Regions from separate parts of the Dehalobacter sp. CP genome, predicted to be linked through region 1. Evidence: riboswitches for the same ligand, from Rfam matches in the RefSeq annotation. Region 1 holds a riboswitch; the other holds the start of a gene.
What was found. A riboswitch is a leader RNA that binds a small molecule or an ion and turns the genes downstream of it on or off. The one in region 1 is predicted to bind cyclic di-GMP.
Positions count from the first base shown of each region.

Region 2: it holds a riboswitch for cyclic di-GMP, as region 1 does, so the genes downstream of both, AAH944_RS07440 (HD domain-containing phosphohydrolase) here and AAH944_RS12840 (DUF5667 domain-containing protein) in region 1, are expected to answer to the same signal.

Region 1 covers NZ_CP157399.1:2,575,166-2,578,522, reverse strand. Annotated here, with positions in the region: gene AAH944_RS12845 (TolC family protein) at 21-1,118, shown strand; cyclic di-GMP riboswitch class I at 1,329-1,413, shown strand; gene AAH944_RS12840 (DUF5667 domain-containing protein) at 1,427-2,770, shown strand; gene AAH944_RS12835 (transposase) at 3,056-3,357, shown strand, end outside.
Region 2 covers NZ_CP157399.1:1,470,576-1,473,932, reverse strand. Annotated here, with positions in the region: gene AAH944_RS07450 (agmatine deiminase family protein) at 1-236, shown strand, start outside; gene aguB (N-carbamoylputrescine amidase) at 458-1,330, shown strand; cyclic di-GMP riboswitch class I at 1,445-1,530, shown strand; gene AAH944_RS07440 (HD domain-containing phosphohydrolase) at 1,587-3,260, shown strand.

The DNA.
Region 1 (3,357 bases):
GAGTAATCGGGGGTAGTCCAATGCATAAAAAAGCATATATTATCGTGTTGATACTGGTCTTGGTACTTATTGTGCCTTATACAGCTTTTGCAGATACTGATGATGACGATGATAAACTCGTTCCTATTAATACACTTGAGTTCAACGAGATAGAAGATCTCATGCTAGCAAGAAACCCAGTAATTAAAGGAAATATGAAAAGCTTCAGTGATTCTTATGACGGCAAGAACAAGGGGATTACAGTGGCTAACGACTATTTGTCCGAATGGAATGCCAAGAACATTGCCTTTGGTACCGGTGATGGTACTAACCCTAAAGATGAGGCAGCGATCGCATATTTACTAAATGCTCAGAAAAATTTACTTTTAATGCAAAAAGCCTCCTATGAAAGTGGGGATAGTATTAATACGATAGTCAATATTCAAAAAGGGAATAATTCGCTGATTTGGGGTGTCGAAAACCTTTATATATCATATAATACTCTCATTACTCAGTTAGAAGATTCAAAGGCAAAACAATCATTGGCCGAACGACAGGTCAAGATTATTAAGATTCAAAAAGACCTCGGTATGGCCACGGAATTAGACGTGGCTAAGGCGGAAAACACGTTGTCCGAGCTTGAAATGAATATTCAAAGGATTAATGTTTCCCAAAAAGCAACGATTCAGCAGTTAAATGTGAGTTTGGCACAGGATAATAATACAGAATTAACAGTCAAAAAGGTACCTGAAGTTACAGCAGCTCAAATGCTTGCTATTGATCCTGATGCCGATTATCTTATAGCCAAGACCAAAAGTTATGATATTCAGATAGACTCTAGCTCAGATGATTCTCAAAGAAAGTTTAAGAATAGTTTTTACCAGGCTTATCAAACTGTGCTGGATAAGCAAAGAATACTTGACATAGAGCAGAGAAAACTTTTAGCTGTAGAGAGCGAATATAAGACTGCACAATTAAGTTATAAGTTAGGGAAGATTTCACTGGTACAATTCGAATCAACGAAGTGCACTTTTATTAGCCAGCAGACAGCTATTGAGACTGCAAAAAACACGCTTGCTGTAGCGTATAGAGCATATGAATGGGCTAAACTTGGGCTTATCGTAAATTCTGCTTTGTGACCAATGGGCGCTGCAGTTCTCTAACAATATTACGAGAAAGACCGATTACTTAGGTGAACGGAAAGACCTTTTTTACCACTGGCAGATTGGGCTTGCTCGACCAAAACATACGGTGATAAGGACCAAAGTCCCTTTTCTACCTCCCATTGGTCTGAAAAGACCCAAAACAATTGAACTTCAAAAGTATCTGTACTATAATGGCTTCAGCCAAAACGATAATGGCAAATCTGTCGAAAGACGGAGACGCAAAGCCACGGGTCTAACACCGAAAGGTTATGACAGCCGGGTTACCGAAAGGGGTAGATAGAATGATCCATAAGAAGATTCTGGTTTCAATTCTTTGTGTCCTGCTAATCATTGCGGTCGCTCCAACTTGTGTATTTGCTGAAACAACCACGGATGGAACCACAGTTATCGAGGATGTTTCAACGAGTGCTCCTGATACGGCCATAGAGCCCGCTACAGATTCAATAACGACTGACCCAACGACAGACACAACAACTGATTCAACGACGACTGATACAACAACAGATACACTAACAACCGATTCCACAACAATGGATTTGACCGGCCGGGCCTCAGCTGAAGATGAAGCCGGCGTAACACCGGACAGCTGGCTCTATTCAATCGAACAGATGATTGAAAGTGTCCAGGTTGCTGTAACTTTCTCTAATGAAGGAAAAGCGGAACTGCTCGTTGAGTTTGCCAATGAAAGGCTGGCCGAGGCGGAAATCATGTCCGAACAAAACCAGTTGGATTTGATGAAAAAGGCTCTGATAGCGTACTCGGATACAATAAAGAAGGCGAACTTCCAGGTGCAGCAGATGATCGAAGATACCCAAGCAGCTGAAGGTAGGAACACGACGGCTACAGATGCTACTGGGGATGATGGGACCGTCACTACTTTCACAGATGAAACAGCTGTAAATGATACTGCCGAAAAGGACACGGTCGCAGCTGACACAGAAGAGAATACGGTGATCAGCAATCTGCTTGCCAGCATTGAGCTTGTTCAAAGCGATGCAGATAAAGTCGTCTTAAAAATCAGCGGCAATCTGACAGAAGATCAGGCTGAGATCATGCAGAATATCATTAAAGTCGAAGTTCAAAACACCATTGCGATCAAAGCTTATGTGGCTGCCAAAAAAGCCTATGGGGATGCGGTGCAGCAATTTGCAGCGGCCAAAGCAGAGTTGGGTGAAGCCCGTGCTTCAGGTGACGAGGCTGCCGTTGCCGCTGCCCTGGAAAAAGTCGAACAGGCTGAACAGTACAAAAACGACATGCAGGAGCTCAGGAAAGATGTTCAGAAGATCAAAGTAGAGACGAACAAAGAAACGAAGGAAGTCTTGAAAGAGCAAACCCAAAACATAAAAGAATATAAGAAGGCCAATAAGGGCCAAGCCGTGAGCGACCAGGAAGATAGCCTGGAAGCAGGGGACGAACAGGATGCAACGGCTGTAGATAATCAGGATGTAACGGTTACTGGCGATCAGACTGCCATAGCCGATGACCAGCCTGCTTCGGATGAAACAACAGTGGATGGCACAAGTGATGAAAGTGGTGGAACAGTCAATGCTCAAAGTATTCAGAACACAGTCACGAATACCTCTTCAAATAACGGACATAACGGTAAAGGGCAAGGAAAAAGATAGGACTTTATATTTTCGATAACTGAGAATCATTCAAATAGCATAAAATGCAATGCCTCCCAAAAAGAAAACAGACAGCCACCAGGCAAATGATATGCTCCCTTCGTAGTCAATGTCATTAAGTTAAGGCCTAAAAAACACAACCATCCAGATTAAGATGGTTGTGTTTTTCTTATACATACAGGTGGGCATATAAAATTTATCAATTGTAAAAAAACACTTGACAAATAAATAAAAATCGAAGGCTTCGCCTTGAAAATGAGGACATTTTTAAGGAGGCCTTCTAAAATGAAAAAGAAAGCATATCCAGAGCAGGTACGAACTGCGCTGCACCAAGCAATACGCTCAATCACAGCAGATTTACCGGCTTGCGTGAAACGACCAGGGCAAGATTTTTCACGCGAACGGAAATTATCACTGCATACTATGCTGCTTATGCTTGTAGGCATGGGAGGCAATAGCCTTTCAAAAGAATTATATGATTGGCTGGGTTATTCGTCAGAGACTGCAACCGCTTCAGCATTTGTCCAACAGAGAGACAAAATTCGTCCAGAAGCACTGAAACTACTGTTTCACGAATTTACAAGATT
Region 2 (3,357 bases), 1.1 Mb from region 1:
CTGACGGAAAACGGCTGACGCTGAGTTATTTGAACTTTTACTTTGTCAACGGCGGAATCATTTTACCTGTATTCGGCGGCCAGGCTGCCGAAACAGATGCCATGGCTATTCGAACCCTGAGCGGGATCTTTCCGGAAAGACGGATCCGAACCATTAATGGAATGGCCATTATTAGGGAAGGCGGAAATGTTCACTGTACCACCCAGCAGATGCCTGCTGTAAACCGTTTAAGGTGAGTGTATGAATTGCCCAACAACATATACGAAAATTTGAAAAATATAAATGAAGAGAAGGGCGTAACAGATACATCTTTTATATGTTGCGCTCTTCTGCGTTGTGGTTTTTTTCTGCATCATGTAAAATAGAAAATGCATACAAATTAACAAAATAGTAGAAACACCTGTAAGATCAGGTTCAGAACACACCGAAATCAGGCAGTTGGGAAGGAATATTAACGATGAGAAACGTCAAAGTGGCAGCAACCCAGATGCGCTGCACCAGTAACGTTGAAGAAAATATTGCCGGGGCGGAGACACTGGTCAGGGAGGCAGCAGCCCGGGGAGCGCAGATCATCTTGTTGCAGGAGCTGTTCGAAACCCCGTATTTCTGTCAGAAAGAAAAATCGGATTTTTACGTTTATGCTGCTGAGCTAGAAAACAATCAAGCAGTCAAACATTTCCGGAAAATTGCCAGAGAGCTGGAGATCGTCCTGCCGATCAGCTTTTATGAGAAGAAAAACTATGCGCGCTATAATACGATTGCCATGATCGATGCCGACGGCGATATCCTTGGCAAATACAGAAAGAGTCATATCCCCGACGGACCAGGCTATGAGGAGAAATTCTATTTTAACCCCGGTGACACAGGCTTTAAAGTCTGGCAGACGCGCTACGCCAAGATTGGAGTCGGCGTCTGTTGGGATCAATGGTACCCGGAAGCTGCCCGCTGCATGACCCTGATGGGGGCGGAGATCCTGTTATATCCGACAGCCATCGGTTCAGAACCGCTGGATCAGACGATCGATTCCAAAGACCATTGGCAGGCCTGCATGCTCGGCCATGCTGCCGCGAACCTGATCCCGGTGGTCGCATCCAACCGGATTGGTGTCGAGGAAGAGGATGATTCCAAAATCACCTTCTATGGTTCTTCTTTCATTGCCGGGCCGCAGGGCAATAAGATAGCGGAGGCCGGACGAAACGAAGAAACTGTTCTAGTCGCGGAATTTGATCTGGACCAGCTCGAGGTTCAGCGGCTGGAGTGGGGGATCTTTAGAGACCGCCGGCCTGATTTATACAGAGTGATTACTTCCTATGACGGGGAACTTACTTAATATTCATACATTTATTGATTATTCATACATTTATTGATTATTCATACATTTATTGATTATTCATACATTTATTGACAGATTTCGTGTATTTTACTATAATTGAGTTAAAATCATATGATCCATTGGCAAACCTGTTGAAAAGCAGGGACGCAAAGCTACGAGTCTAAGTGCTGAAGCATATTGACAGTCGGGTTGCACACAGAAGATGAAAACCGCGGCTGCTTTGGCCGCGATTTTTTTTTGAGGGAGGATCTACATGACAGCGGATTCCATCGTTGCAGCCAGTATTTCGATTACCCTGGTGTTGTTGATATCTTACGGTTTTTTATATTTTTCCGAGAAGAAACATTATTTCTTGGCATGGAGCCTTTCTATTGTAATGATGATGATTACCTACCTTTCCAGAATTGCATTGCTGGAAACCGGCAGCCAGTCGCTGGTGCTTCCAATTATCAACTATGCCTCTTCGATCGCAGGCTACTGGCTGGTATTCAAGGGTACGCAGCTATTTTTTAAGAAAAGCTATCCGGTGTTCTGGGATATCAGCGCAGGCTTTTTGATCCTTACTTTTATATGTATTACTGTCCAGGGACTCCCGACAACCGCTCTTTTACTTCTGTCTGTTGTCTGCATCATCGCATTGTTGTCCAAAGCAGCTATGACATGCTTAAAAGCAAAAACACCGCAAAGCCCGATCAGAATAATGCTTGGCTATACTTATATTTTTTGGGCCTTGTCGATTTTATTCTACCCGCTGTGCAAATTTATGAAGGTTATTCCATCACCTGTCGGTTATTTAGTTGCCGGCGTCGTTGGTCTGCTTGCTTATCTCAATATGCAGGCCCTGTACTTTCAAAGCATCCGGGAGGAGCTCGAAAGCAAAGAAGCTAATATCAGGAACCTTATTGTTTATGACAAATTAACCGGCGCCTACAGCCGTACTTATTTTGAAAACACGCTGGAAAATTTCCTGGAAAAGACCCTCATGCCTGCAACATTGGTCATGGGGGATTTTAATGGTCTGAAACTAATCAACGACACCTTTGGTCATGAAAAAGGGGATGAATTACTTGCTGACGGGGTCAGAATCATGCAGGAGACTATCGGCCCGGAGAATGTGATTATCCGGTGGGGTGGGGACGAGTTTATCATTATCATGCCTGGTATGCCGCTTGACCAGGCCGGCGTCCTTTTAAACAATGTCAAGAGCAACCTAAAAATCTCCCGCCCGAAAACAGTACCGATCGACATTTCGTTTGGCCTGACGATTTATGAGAACAGGAAACACTCTCTGACAGAAATGATCAACCAGGCTGAGGAAAAAATGTATAGCAATAAACTGAATGAAAGCAAGAAAACCCGCCTTGCGATCATCGAGTTCCTGGAAAAACTGCTCTGGGAAAAAGATTATCAGACGGAAGCCCATGTCATGAGGCTAAAAAGTTTGGTAAGTAAATTCGGTAGTCAGATCGGCTTATCCCCAAGAGAGATCGTCGAACTTGTCCAGGTTGCGATGCTGCATGATATCGGCAAAATTGGTGTTCCCGGGGAAATCTTAAAAAAACAAGGTGACTTGACCCCGGAAGAATGGAGCATTATGAAAAAACATTCCGAAATCGGCTATCGGATCACGCAGTCTTCCATGGAATTAGCGCATGTCTCGGAAGCCGTTCTCGGTCATCATGAATGGTGGAATGGGAAAGGTTACCCGCAGGGGTTGAAAGAAGATGAAATTCCGCTGTTCTCGAGAATTGTATCCATTGTTGATTCCTACGATGTGATCACGCATGAAAGGCCTTATAAACGGGCCATGGACCCGTATAGTGCACTTGTTGAAATCAATAAATGCGCCGGCAAACAGTTTGATCCGTATCTGGTCACTGTTTTTAACAAGATTATGCAGGAATCCCTTGTTGTGAATGATAGATAGGTAACTGCCAAATATTTAAAAGATACCCGCGAGCTCTGTACCGGCGGGTATCTTTCTGCTAATCTAAGGGTATTGGAGTCCCCCAACCAAAGGATTA